DNA from 3 places in the Kitasatospora sp. YST-16 genome. Region 3 is predicted to be linked to each of the others. Evidence: riboswitches for the same ligand, from Rfam matches in the RefSeq annotation. Region 3 holds a riboswitch; each other region holds the start of a gene.
The links. A riboswitch is a leader RNA that binds a small molecule or an ion and turns the genes downstream of it on or off. The one in region 3 is predicted to bind cyclic di-AMP.

Region 1 (4,180 bases), 2.1 Mb from region 3:
TCGAAGTGGTGCTCGCCGACGTCTCCGGCAAGGGCATGGACGCCGGCAGCCGCGCCCTGCTGCTCTCCGGCGCCTTCGGCGGCCTGCTCGGCTCGCTGCCCGCCCACGACTTCCTGCCCGCCGCCAACGGCTACCTGCTGCGCCAGGACTGGGCCGAGGGCTTCGCCACCGCCGTCCACCTGGTGGTCGACCTGGACACCGGCGAGTACGAACTCCTCTCGGCCGGCCACCTGCCCGGCATGCACCGCCTGGCCGGAGCGGGCCACTGGGAGGTCAAGGAGGCCGAGGGCCCGCTGCTCGGCGTCTACGACGGCGCCAAGTTCGAGGGCGTGCGCGGTACTTTGGGACCCGGCGACGTGCTGATGCTGTGCACCGACGGCATGGTGGAGGTCCCCGGCCGGGACCTGGGCGAGGGCATGGACCGGCTGATGGGCGAGGCCGACCGGCTGGTCGCCACCATCCCGGCGGCCGGCCGCCCCGGGGCCGCGGTCCGGCTGATCGACAGCGTGGCCAAGCACGTCAACGACGACCGGGCGGTGCTGCTGGTCTGGCGCCGCTGAGCCCCGCCGGGGGCGCGGTCGAGCGGCGCCGGTGCGGTGGCGGGGCGGCGGCGGGGCGGTGGCCCGGAGGCGCTGCCGGGTGCGGGGGAGCGGTGTGCACGGAGTGCCCACGGAGTGTCAAACCCGGGCGTTGATCTTCGGCCAATTCCGGTGCCCGGCCCGGCCGGTGGGCCGCCGACCGGCCTGCCTGCCGGTTTGCCGCCCGGGCCGCCGCGGACCGCCTCCCGCCGACGCTCCGTCAGAACCCGTCCGCTATCGTCACGGTCGGCGGAAATCAGTCCCACCACCCGGGTTGGAGCCCCCGGCGACGGGGCAAGTCCTTTACGCAGTCCGCACGAGCGACCACACTGAGTCCGGATGGAGTGGTGGGGACACGGGGGGCAGGGGCCGGTTTCCGCCTGGAGCCGTCGGCGGTTCCGACCTGAATCCCCGCCACGAATCGAGGAAGTGAGTCCCGGTGGCCTTCTCCGTCTCCGCCCTTGTCCTGTTCGGCGTCATCGTCGCCATCTTCATCCGCAACAAGCAGATGAAGGGCGGGCACGCCATCGTCGCCGCGCTGTTCGGCTTCATGCTCAGCCAGTCGACCATGGCCGGTCCGATCCAGCAGTTCCTCAACTCGGTCTCCAAGGCCATCGCCGGCATCGCGGGCTGACGCCCCGCCGGCACCGGGGGGAGCGCGTTCCGGCGGGCGGGGGCACCCCCGTTCCGGACCAAAGTCCTGCCCGCGGGTGACCAGGGTCACCCGATCCGTCACGCCAGGTCAGCGCCCGGGCGCATACGGTGGCCGAAGTCGCCCACCGTATGTGGTTCGTGGGCGCATCGTCATGATCCCGTACGCGCACCGCAGCCCGCCGTCGGCGGAGCGTGACCTGGCGGACCGTCAGCCCCCTCCCGATCCCGGGACCGGGGCCTACCGGCGCTTGCCAGCTCCGCGAACCGTGGGTTTTGCTTCCTCCGCAGCCCGGACATCGGCCGGGCTGGCCGCCGAGCGGAACGCCTAGTCCTGCCGCCGCCCGGTGCCGACCAGAGACCACGCCACGGCAGGAGCGGGGGAACCACAGGTAGTACGCCGGACCCGGAACGCACGGGGACGGCTCGGGGTGAAGCCGCGGAGACCGCGGCCGGGCAACTCTCGCCCGAACCCGACAGCTCACCTCGCAGGCGTCGGAGAGGAACAGCTTCATGTCCGCTCAGGGCAAGCACCGCAAGCCGCGCCTGGCCACCGTCGTCCGCATCGCCATCGCCGCCGGCGTCGCCGGCGCCGCGGTCGGCCTCCCGGTCACCGCCGCCTCCGCGCACACCGCCGACCAGCACGACGGCGGCCGCCAGTGGGCCAACGTCTCGGTCGACGCCACTCCCGTCGCCGACACCACCGGCTCCGCCGCCCAGCAGGCCGCCGAGACCTACAAGGTCGCCTCCGGCGACACCCTCTCCAAGATTGCCGCCGCGAAGAACGTGGACGGCGGCTGGGAGAAGCTCTACCAGGACAACCGCTCGGTCATCGGCGGCAACCCGAACCTGATCTACCCGGGCCAGCAGCTGACCGTCAACGGCCAGGCCGCCGCGGCGACTTCGTCCGCCCCGGCCGCCTCCTCCTCGGACGCCGCGGCCCCCGCCGCCGCCCCGAAGACCTCGACCAAGTCGAGCAGCACCGGCACCGCGAAGGCCAAGGCGCAGACCCAGACGCAGACCCAGGCCCCGACCCAGAAGTCGGCGTCCTCGTCCTCCTCCTCGTCCGCCGCGAAGTCGTCGACCGCCACCACCTCCGGCAGCTCCGCCGCGAGCTCCTCCTCCGGCTACGTCGCCCCCGCGCCGGGCAGCGTCACCACCGGTTACAAGGTGGCGGGCTCCAACTGGTCCAGCGGCTACCACACCGGCATCGACTTCCCGGTCTCCACCGGCACCAGCCTCAAGGCCGTCGCCAACGGCACCGTGGTCTCGGCCGGCAACGGCGGCGCCTACGGCAACCAGGTCGTCATCAAGCTCGCCGACGGCAAGTACGCCCAGTACGCGCACCTCTCCTCGATCTCCGTCTCGGCCGGCCAGTCCGTGACGGCGGGACAGCAGATCGGCCTGTCCGGCGCCACCGGCAACGTCACCGGCCCGCACCTGCACTTCGAGATCCGCACCACCCCGGACTACGGCTCCGACATCGACCCGGTCGCCTACCTGGCCGCCCACGGCGTCAACGTCTGACCCCCGGCACCACACCCCCGAAGGCCCCGCGCTCGGCTGCGCGGGGCCTTCGGGCCGTCCGGGGGCCGGGACGGAGGGGATCCGGGGCCGGGACGGAGGGGAGGGGCCGCCCGCGGGCGGGGAACGGCGAAGGCCCCGACCGCGTCGCGGTCGGGGCCTTGTCGTGGAGCGGGTGACGAGAATCGAACTCGCGTGACCAGTTTGGAAGACTGGGGCTCTACCATTGAGCTACACCCGCAGGGAAGCGCCCCGCCACCGCAGCGGTGGTGAGGACGGCCCCAGCGTACCTGGTCGGGTCGGTGGATTGCACACTCCTTCCCCGTTGTCGGCTCGCCGATATCGCCCCGGTCGGGGGCGGGTCGACGTGTACTCTTCTGCTCGGCACCACGGGGTGTGGCGCAGTTTGGTAGCGCGTCCGCTTTGGGAGCGGAAGGCCGTCGGTTCGAATCCGGTCACCCCGACCGTGTGCGGCAGGGTCTCGTCGGCGGCGGGGCCCTGTTGTCGTTGCGGCCCGGCGCCGCCGTCCCCGCTCCCGTCCGCACCCAGGTGCCGGGCACAGTCGCTTTCGTGGTACCGGTAGGATGGACCGCTGGCGGTAGTACGGACAGCATTGCAGCCCCAACCGCCTATCGCCCTGACCGCAAGCCCCCTAGGAGACCCAACCGTGAAGAGCGCCGTCGAGACTCTGAACCCCACTCGGGTTCGACTCACCGTCGAGGTGCCCTTCGAGGAGCTCAAGCCCAGCCTCGACGCGGCGTACAAGAAGATCAACCAGCAGGTCACCGTTCCGGGCTTCCGCAAGGGCAAGATCCCGAACAAGGTGATCGACCAGCGCTTCGGTCGTGGCGCGGTGCTGGAGGAGGCCGTCAACGACGCGCTTCCGCGCTTCTACACGCAGGCCGTCGACGAGGGCCAGATCGACGTGCTGGGCCAGCCCGACATCACCGACATCGAGGGTGTCGAGAACCTGGCCGACGGCGGGGACCTCAAGTTCACCGCCGAGGTCGACGTGCGCCCCGAGGTCACCCTCCCCGAGTTCGCCGAGATCGAGGTCGTCGTCGACCCGGTCGTGGTCGGCGACGAGGACGTCGAGAAGTCCCTCGAGCAGCTGCGCGAGCGCTTCGCCTCCGTCAAGGACGTCGAGCGCGCCGCCACCGAGAACGACATCGTGGTGGTCGACCTGGAGGCCAAGGTCGACGGCGAGGTGCCGGAGGACGGCACCGCCACCGGCGTGAGCTACGAGATCGGCTCCGGCCGCCTGCTGGACGGCATCGACGAGGCCGTGGTCGGCCTGTCCGCCGGCGAGTCCAAGACCTTCACCACCACCCTCAAGGGCGGCACCCAGGTCGGCAAGGACTCCGAGGTCACCGTCACCGTGACCACCGTCCAGGAGAAGGAACTCCCGGAGCTGGACGACGAGTTCG
Region 2 (4,180 bases), 2.6 Mb from region 3:
TCGGAGCCGTCCGCGGAGACCGCCAGCAGCGCGGCGGTGTCCCGCCCGGCCACCGCCCGGGCCCGCTGCCCGAGCAGCCGGACGGCGGTCTCCCGCAGCCCGGGGGCGCCGCGGCGGGCGCGGCGGGGGCCGGGCGGCCGGGCCGCAGCAGGGGCAGCGACAGCTGGGTGGCCCCGGCGGCGGCCAGCAGCAGGGCGGCCCGCCGGGACAGCGGAGCACCGGCCCGCGGCGGCCCGGCGGCCGTCGTCAGGTCGGTGACCAGGGGTTCGTCGACGAGGCTCAGATCCGCACCACCGAGCTGACCGGCATCGCGCTGACGCTCTCGTAGCGGACCCGGGCGCCGGGGTGGGGCGCGTGCACGACGACGCCCCCGCCGGCGTACATGCCGACGTGGTGCCTGTCGTTGAAGAAGATCACCAGGTCTCCGGGCCGGGCTTCGGCGAGGCTCACCCGCCGGCCGGCCGAGGCCTGTTCCTGCGAGGTCCGCGGCAGGGTCACTCCGGCCTGCCGCCATGACCAGTACATCAGACCGGAGCAGTCGAAGGTGCCGGGGCCGGTCGATCCGTAGACGTACGGGGAGCCGATCCTCGAGACGGCGGCGGCCAGCGCGGCGGCGGCCCGGTCGGAGGAGGGCGGCTGGTCGCCGAGGTCGATCCGGTCGGTGCCGCGGGTGGCGCGCTGCCGGGCGGCCCGGGCGTCGTCGGCCGCGATCCCGGCCCGGTCGGCGGGGGCGAGGCCGTTCAGCAGCCGCTGGGCCCGGGCCAGCCGTTCGCGGACGTCGTCCTTGGCGGCGGCCAGCCGCTGCCGGGCCTGTTCGAGCTCGGTGAGCTTGGCGCCGGCCTCGTGCCGCCGCTCGTCGAGCCGGCGCGCCCGCTCGGCCACGTCGCGCAGCCGGTCGCCCTGCCGGGCGGTGGCCTGTTCGAGCGAGCGGGCGCCGGTGAGGTAGCCGGCCGGGTCCTGGTCCAGCATCAGCCGGACCGCGGGGTCGATGCCCTGGGCCCGGTACTGGGCGGCGGCGACGGCGCCCAGGTCGCCGCGCAGCCGGTTCAGCTCGTCCTGCCCGGCGGCGACCTGGTCCTGCAGGGTGCCGGCCTCGGCCTGCAGCCGGCGCTGCTGCTCCAGCGCGGCGTTGTACTGCTCGGAGGCCCGCTCGGCCTCCTCGTAGAGCTGGTCGACCTGCGCCTTGACCTGGTCCTTGGTCGGCGCGGGGTCGGCGTGCGCGCCGCCGACGGTCAGGCCGAGCGCGCTGGTGGCGGCGGCGGTGAGCGCCAGGGCCCGGGCGAGGCGCTGGACGCCGGGCAGTGGGGTGCGGCGGGGCACGGACACGCGCGACGGCTCCGTTCTGCGACCGGCCTCCGCCGCCGTCCGCGGTCGGACGGCCGTCCTCGCGGGGGCCCGGGGGCAGAGGTTAGCGAGTCGGATCGATCCAGTCCAAACCCCGACAGCACCGAATATTTGACCATGAATCGGACACCCGAACGGAAACGGCCCGGCACCCCGTGCGGGGTACCGGGCCGACGGCTCCGACGGAGCGTCAGATCCGGACGATCCGGTTGATCGGCATGACCGTCGCCGACTCGTAGCGGACCTGCGCGCCGGTGTGCGGGGCGTGGATGATCTGCCCGTTGCCGACGTACATCCCGACGTGGTGCTGGTCGCCGTAGTAGATGATCAGGTCGCCCGGGCGGGCCTTGGAGATGTCGGTGCCCAGGCTGGTGCCGGCCCCGGCCTGCGCCTGCGAGGTGCGCGGGATCGACACGCCGGCCTGCTTGTAGGCCCACTGCATCAGCCCGGAGCAGTCGAAGGTGCTCGGACCGGCCGCGCCGTACGAGTACCAGCTGCCGAGCTTGGAGACGGCCGCGCCGACCGCGTTGCCCGAGAAGCTGGAGGACGCCGGGGCGTTCAGCTCGACCCGGGTGGTGTCGCGGGAGGCCCGCTGCGACTGCTGGGCGGCGTCGGCCTTCGCCCTGGCGTCGTCGGCGGCCTTGGCCTCGGCGGCGGCGAGCTGCTCGCGCTCCTGCTGGGTCAGCGTGTTGAGCAGGTCCTGGGCCTTGGCCAGCTTCGCCTGGACGTCCTCCTTGTCGGCCTTGAGGGCCTTGGTGGTGGTGTCCAGTTCGGCGAGCTTGGACTCGGCCTCCTTGCGCTGCGCGTCGAGCTGCGCCTGCTCGTCCTTGAAGGTCTTCAGCAGGTCGGCCTGGGTGGAGCCGACCGCGTTCAGCGCGCCGGCCTGGCCGAGGAAGGCGTCCGGGCTGCTGGAGAGCATCAGCTGCATGGTCTGCGGCATGCTGCCGGTGCGGTACTGCTCGGCGGCGATGCCGGCCAGCGCCTCGCGGGCGGTGGTGACGTGCTCCTGCTGGCGGGCGAGCTGGTCCTGGAGCTGGCCGACCTGCTGCTGCAGCGCCTGCTGCTTCTCGACCGAGGCGTTCAGCGCCTCGGTCTTGACCTCGGCCTGCTCGTTGAGCTCGTCGACCTGGGCCTTGACCTGGTCCTTGGTCGGCGCCGGGTCGGCGTGCGCGCCGCTCTGGGCGGACAGCGCCACGGCAGCGGCGGCGGTGGCAGTGAGAATCGAGACCCGGGCACGGCCGACGGGCTTGGGACGGCGATGGGACGCCACGAAGGCGGACTCCTTCTTCCTCACACCGCCTACCGGGTGAGCTGACGGGTTCGGGCCGGAAGAGATGCCCTACGGCGCTTCACCGACCGCGCGCGGCGGTCGACCGGGCGCCGATTCACCCCGGGGGAACATGGTTCCCCGGCTCCGTTCGACAGCACCCCCGCAGGGGTATCCCCGTCGGCAGACCCGGTGTTGACGGTCTGCCCGCTGCGTCACGGACTCGGCGGCGACCTCCGCCGCCGCCCCCCTTGGGCGATCGACACTGCGGTGGTCGAGGCACGACCCTAGTAACCGATCCGTGATCCGTTCAAATCCTTGTCGGAAAAAAATCTGATTCTGAATCAAACACCCCGGTAAATCTGACCGAACGTGATCGATTCCTTACCCCGAGCACAGCGTTTCCCGCCATTCACCCGGGAAACACCACACCCGGGCGTGTCTCGAATCACAGGGTGATTCCGACCCGCCCGGGCGTGTCACGGTGCGTCAATTGTTGCCCAGTGGGGCGTTTGTCCGATTCGTCGGGCCGTCAGGCCCGCTCGCTCAGACCCGGCGGATGGTCGAGATCGGCAGGGTGTCGACCTTCATCGTCTTCACCACGTCACCGGTGCGCGGCGCGTGCACCACCAGGCCGTTGCCGATGTACATGCCGACGTGGTGCCGGTCGCCGTAGTAGACGACCAGGTCGCCGGGCTGCGCGTTGTGCCAGTCGGTGCCCACGTTGGTGCCGTAGCTGCCCTGGTCCTGCGAGGTGCGCGGCAGCGAGACCCCGGCCTGCTTGTACGCCCACACCATCAGGCCGGAGCAGTCGAAGGTGCTGGAGCCGGTGGCGCCCCACACGTACGCCGAACCCTGCTTGCTGAGCGCGGCCGCCACCGCGGTCGCCGCGTAGCCGCTGGCCGGCGGCAGGCTCTTCGGGTCGATCCGGTCCGCGCTGCGCGAGGCGGTGCCGCCGGAGCCCTGGAGGATCGCGGCGCGGTCCGCGGCGTTCAGCTTGGAGAGCAGCTTCTGCGCCTCGGCGAGCTTGCTCTGCACGTCGTTCTTGGCGTCGTTGAGCGCCTGGGTCTGGCTGTCCAGCTCGTGCAGGACCTGGGCGGCCTCCTGCTTCTGCTGGTCCAGGCGGCGCTGCTGGTCCTTGAGCGACTTGAGCGTCTCGGCCTGGGTGCTGGCCGCCTGCCCGAAGGAGGTGGCCTGGGTGAGGTAGTGGTCCGGGTCAGAGGAGAGCATCAGCTGCATCGACGGGTCGACGCCGCCCTGCCGGTACTGGTCGCCGGCCACCGCCGCCAGCCCGGAAGCCAGCTCGGTCAGCTGCTCCTGGCCGCGGGCCACCTGGTCCTGCAGGTCGTCGGCCTGCTTGCGCAGCTGGTCGGCCCGCTCCTTGGCGCCGTTGTACTTCTCGGCCGACTGCTCCTGCTCCTCGAGCAGCTTGTCGACCTGCGCCTTGACCTCGTCCTTGTTCGGCTGGGCCGGCGCGGCGTGCGCACTGGCCTGGGCCGTCAGGGCGACCGCGGTCGCGGCGGCGGCGGTGAACACGGAGATCCGCGCACGGCTCGGCTGCTTGGGACG
Region 3 (4,180 bases):
CGGCTACGACCGGGGCGTGGACGTGGACGCGGCGCTGCGCGCGGCGGCCCGCCGCTACCGCGCGGCGGTCCGCTCCGCGGAGGGCCTGCCCGAGGAGTGAGGAAGGGGACGGCGCCTAGCCGGCCAGCGGGACGTCCGCGACCGGGCGGCGCTGGGGCGGGACGACCTCGCCGATGGCCTCGCCGACCAGGGTGAGCAGTTCGGCCAGCGGGTCGAGGTGGCCGGGCAGGTCGGCGAGCTGGACGATCCGCTCGCCGTCCGGGCCGGCCACCGCGAACAGGTCGATCGGGCCGAGGTGCTTGACGGCGGTGTCGACCAGCGCGGCGAGGTCCGCGGGGTGGTGGACGTCGCCGGAGACGCCGACCACCGGGCAGCCGGGGCGGTCGAGTTCGGCGGCCAGGTCCTCGGCGATGCCGGGGCGCAGGTCGGCGATGAGCAGCCCGGCGGCGCCGGCGGCGGAGAACCGGCGGGCCAGGTCGGCCCCCGAACCTCCGTCGAGCACCGCGATGACCACCACTGCACCGGCTACTCGCATGGCCTGCTCCCCTTTCCGAGGGCGAACCCGGGGCCGGCCCGCACGCCGCCCACTGTGGTTATCGGAGGATCGTAGGCTCGCCCCGACGCTCCGCAACAGGGATTACCCACCAGGTGACCAGACTCACGCGGTGGTCCTTCCAGATACGGTCAAGACATGCCAGACCAGCCCCACGCCGCCCACCCGCAACTCTTCACCTGGGAGTTCGCGGCCGACCCCTACCCGGCGTACGCCTGGCTGCGGGAACACGCCCCGGTGCACCGCACCACCCTGCCGAGCGGGGTGGACGCCTGGCTGGTCACCCGCTACGCGGACGCCCGGCAGGCGCTGGCGGACGCCCGGCTCTCCAAGAACCCGGCGCACCACAGCGAACAGGCCCACCGCAGCGGCCGGGTGGGCATCCCCGGCGAGCGGCAGGCCGACCTGATGACCCACCTGCTGAACATCGACCCGCCCGACCACACCCGGCTGCGCCGGCTGGTCTCCAAGGCGTTCACCCCGCGCCGGGTGGCCGAGTTCGAGCCGCGGGTGCGGGAGATCACCGACCGGCTGATCGACTCCTTCGCGGCCCGCGGCGAGGCCGACCTGATCCACGAGTTCGCCTTCCCGCTCCCCATCTACGCGATCTGCGACCTGCTCGGCGTCCCGGCCGAGGACCAGGACGACCTGCGCGACTGGGCCGGGATGATGATCCGCCACACCGGCGGTAAGAGGGGAGGGGTGGGCCGGGCCGTCAAGCAGATCCGCGGCTACCTGGCCGACCTGATCCACCGCAAGCGCGCCGACCTCGGCGACGACCTGATCTCCGGCCTGATCCGGGCCAGTGACCACGGCGAGCACCTGACCGAGAACGAGGCCGCGGCGATGGCCTTCATCCTGCTCTTCGCCGGGTTCGAGACCACCATCAACCTGATCGGCAACGGCATGTACGCGCTGCTGCGCAACCCGGACCAGCGCGCGCTGCTCCAGCAGTCGTTGGAGCGCGGCGAGTCGGCCCTGCTGGAGACCGGGATCGAGGAACTGCTGCGCTACGACGGCCCGGTGGAGCTGGCGACCTGGCGGTTCGCCACCGCGCCGCTGACCATCGGCGGGGTGGACGTCCCGGTCGGCGACCCGGTGCTGGTGGTGCTGGCCGCGGCGGACCGCGACCCGGCCCGGTTCGCCGCCGAGAACACCCTCGACCTGGCCCGCCAGGACAATCCGCACCTGGGTTTCGGACACGGCATCCACTACTGCATCGGCGCCCCGCTGGCCCGGCTTGAGGGGCAGCGCGCGATCGGCAGCCTACTGACCAGGCTGCCGGACGTTCGACTGGCCGCCGATCCGGCCGAGCTGCGCTGGCGGGGCGGGCTGATCATGCGCGGTCTGCGCGACCTCCCGGTCTCCTTCACGCCCCGCTGACGCCGTTTCAGCACCCGCGACACGCCGCCGCGCAGGGCCGACGACGCGCCGGGGCGGGGGCGCGCGTCGCACGCCCGTCCGGGACGAACCCGGACATACCTGGATCGTTCGTGCACGTGGAGAAATCATCCGTGATTTCGGCGTGATCATGGTGATATGAGCTTGTGATTGCTCGTCAGCTTTGCTTACTCTCCGACATGCCCGCAGCTGCGGGCCCCGATCGCGGCACGCCGAGTCCTGTCCGCCGCGTCCTCGGGCCACCGACCAGGTACCGGACAGGAGTGGGGGAACCAGTGTGAACGCCGTGGTCCCAACGGCTTGGGGTGAAGCCGCCGGGCAGCGGGCGCAACCGCGTCCGAACCGTCCGGCGGCCGGGCCAGCCTCCCGGTCCGAACCCGACAGCTCACCTCGCAGGCGTGCGGAGAGGATGTCCCGTGCTGTTCACCAACACTGCTCGCCACCGCCGTAGTACCAAGGCCGAGAAGGTCGTCGTCGCCGCCGGCGCGGCCTCGATCGGCCTGGCACTGCCACTGCTCGCCGCCACCGGAGCGGCAGCCGCCTCCGCCGACACCTGGGACCGCGTGGCCCAGTGCGAGAGCGGCGGCAACTGGAGCACCAACACCGGAAACAGCTTCTACGGCGGCCTGCAGTTCACCTCCTCCACCTGGCGCGCCTTCGGCGGCGGCCAGTACGCGGCCCGCGCCGACCAGGCCAGCCGCTCCCAGCAGATCGCGGTGGCCGAGCGGGTGCTCGCCTCCCAGGGCCCCGGCGCCTGGCCGGTCTGCTCCAAGCGGGCCGGACTCGCCAAGGGCGGCGCCCCCGCCGACGTCTCCGCCGACACCGCCTCGCGCTCCGAGGAGCGCCCCACCGCACCCCGCGAGCCCGCGAGGAAGCCCGCCGCCCGGCCCCAGGCGGCCCCCCGGGACGACGCCCCGCAGAACGCCGCCGGCGGCTACACCGTCCAGGACGGCGACACCCTCTCCGGCATCGCCGTCGCGCAGCGGGTCTCCGGCGGCTGGGAGCGGATCTACCGGGCCAACCAGCAGCTGATCGGCGCCGACCCCGACCTGATCGTGCCCGGCCAGGTGCTCGCGCTCTGACGCCGCCGACCCGTTCCGGGTCCGGCATCCGGGACGCGAGGACCGGAGCCTGACGAGGCTCCGCCGCCGCCCTGACGAGGGCCGCGTCCCCTGACGCTCCGTCCGCTCCCGGCGCGCGCCGAGCAGTTCGCGCCACCGGGAGCGGTGGAACGGCCGTCAAACAGGTGAACTACCAGTGAGTAGCCGGGCCACACCGTGAGACGGGGCCCGGCCGGGCGTGGCCGCGGGGCGCTGTGCGGCTAGGCTCTGGTCGTAACGACCACACATCCGCTTCCGCTAGGAGATGCCTCGTGCCGTCCATTGATGTCGTCGTAGCCCGTGAGATCCTCGACTCCCGCGGCAACCCCACGGTCGAGGTCGAGGTCGGTCTCGACGACGGCAGCACCGGTCGCGCGGCCGTCCCGTCGGGTGCCTCCACCGGCGCCTTCGAGGCCCTGGAGCTCCGCGACGGCGACAAGAACCGCTACTTCGGCAAGGGCGTCGAGAAGGCCGTCCTCGCCGTGATCGAGCAGATCGGCCCCGAGCTGGTCGGCTACGACGCCACCGAGCAGCGCCTCATCGACCAGGCCATGCTCGACCTGGACGCCACCCCGGACAAGTCCTCGCTCGGCGCCAACGCCATCCTCGGCGTCTCGCTCGCCGTGGCGCACGCCGCCTCCGAGGCCAGCGACCTGCCGCTGTTCCGCTACCTGGGCGGCCCGAACGCCCACGTGCTGCCCGTCCCGATGATGAACATCCTCAACGGCGGCTCGCACGCGGACTCCAACGTCGACATCCAGGAGTTCATGATCGCCCCGATCGGCGCGGAGTCCTTCTCCGAGGCCGTCCGCTGGGGCGTCGAGGTCTACCACACCCTCAAGGGCGTGCTGAAGGAGCGCGGGCTCTCCACCGGCCTGGGCGACGAGGGCGGCTTCGCCCCGAACCTGGACTCCAACCGCGAGGCCCTCGACCTCATCACCGAGGCCATCAAGAAGGCCGGCTACACCCCGGGCAAGGACGTCGCGCTCGCCCTGGACGTCGCCGCCTCCGAGTTCTTCGAGGACGGCGCCTACCAGTTCGAGGGCAAGGCGCTCTCCTCCGCCGACCTGATCGCGTACTACGCCGAGCTGGTCGCCGACTACCCGCTGGTCTCCATCGAGGACCC

Region 1: it holds a riboswitch for cyclic di-AMP, as region 3 does, so the genes downstream of both, OU787_RS10020 (M23 family metallopeptidase) here and OU787_RS34590 (transglycosylase family protein) in region 3, are expected to answer to the same signal.
Region 2: it holds a riboswitch for cyclic di-AMP, as region 3 does, so the genes downstream of both, OU787_RS07900 (C40 family peptidase) here and OU787_RS34590 (transglycosylase family protein) in region 3, are expected to answer to the same signal.

What each region holds. Positions count from the first base shown of each region.
Region 1 is NZ_CP113837.1:2,210,123-2,214,302, reverse strand. Features, by position in the region: gene OU787_RS10030 (PP2C family protein-serine/threonine phosphatase) at 1-560, shown strand, start outside; gene OU787_RS10025 (hypothetical protein) at 1,018-1,212, shown strand; cyclic di-AMP (ydaO/yuaA leader) riboswitch at 1,618-1,737, shown strand; gene OU787_RS10020 (M23 family metallopeptidase) at 1,743-2,756, shown strand; tRNA gene OU787_RS10015 (tRNA-Gly) at 2,921-2,994, opposite strand; tRNA gene OU787_RS10010 (tRNA-Pro) at 3,144-3,217, shown strand; gene tig (trigger factor) at 3,421-4,180, shown strand, end outside.
Region 2 is NZ_CP113837.1:1,740,366-1,744,545, forward strand. Features, by position in the region: gene OU787_RS07890 (hypothetical protein) at 1-53, opposite strand, end outside; gene OU787_RS07895 (C40 family peptidase) at 280-1,326, opposite strand; gene OU787_RS07900 (C40 family peptidase) at 1,535-2,614, opposite strand; cyclic di-AMP (ydaO/yuaA leader) riboswitch at 2,625-2,781, opposite strand; gene OU787_RS07905 (C40 family peptidase) at 3,158-4,180, opposite strand, start outside.
Region 3 is NZ_CP113837.1:4,304,274-4,308,453, forward strand. Features, by position in the region: gene OU787_RS19800 (MazG family protein) at 1-100, shown strand, start outside; gene OU787_RS19805 (SDR family NAD(P)-dependent oxidoreductase) at 116-535, opposite strand; gene OU787_RS19810 (cytochrome P450 family protein) at 692-1,936, shown strand; cyclic di-AMP (ydaO/yuaA leader) riboswitch at 2,169-2,367, shown strand; gene OU787_RS34590 (transglycosylase family protein) at 2,371-3,036, shown strand; gene eno (phosphopyruvate hydratase) at 3,327-4,180, shown strand, end outside.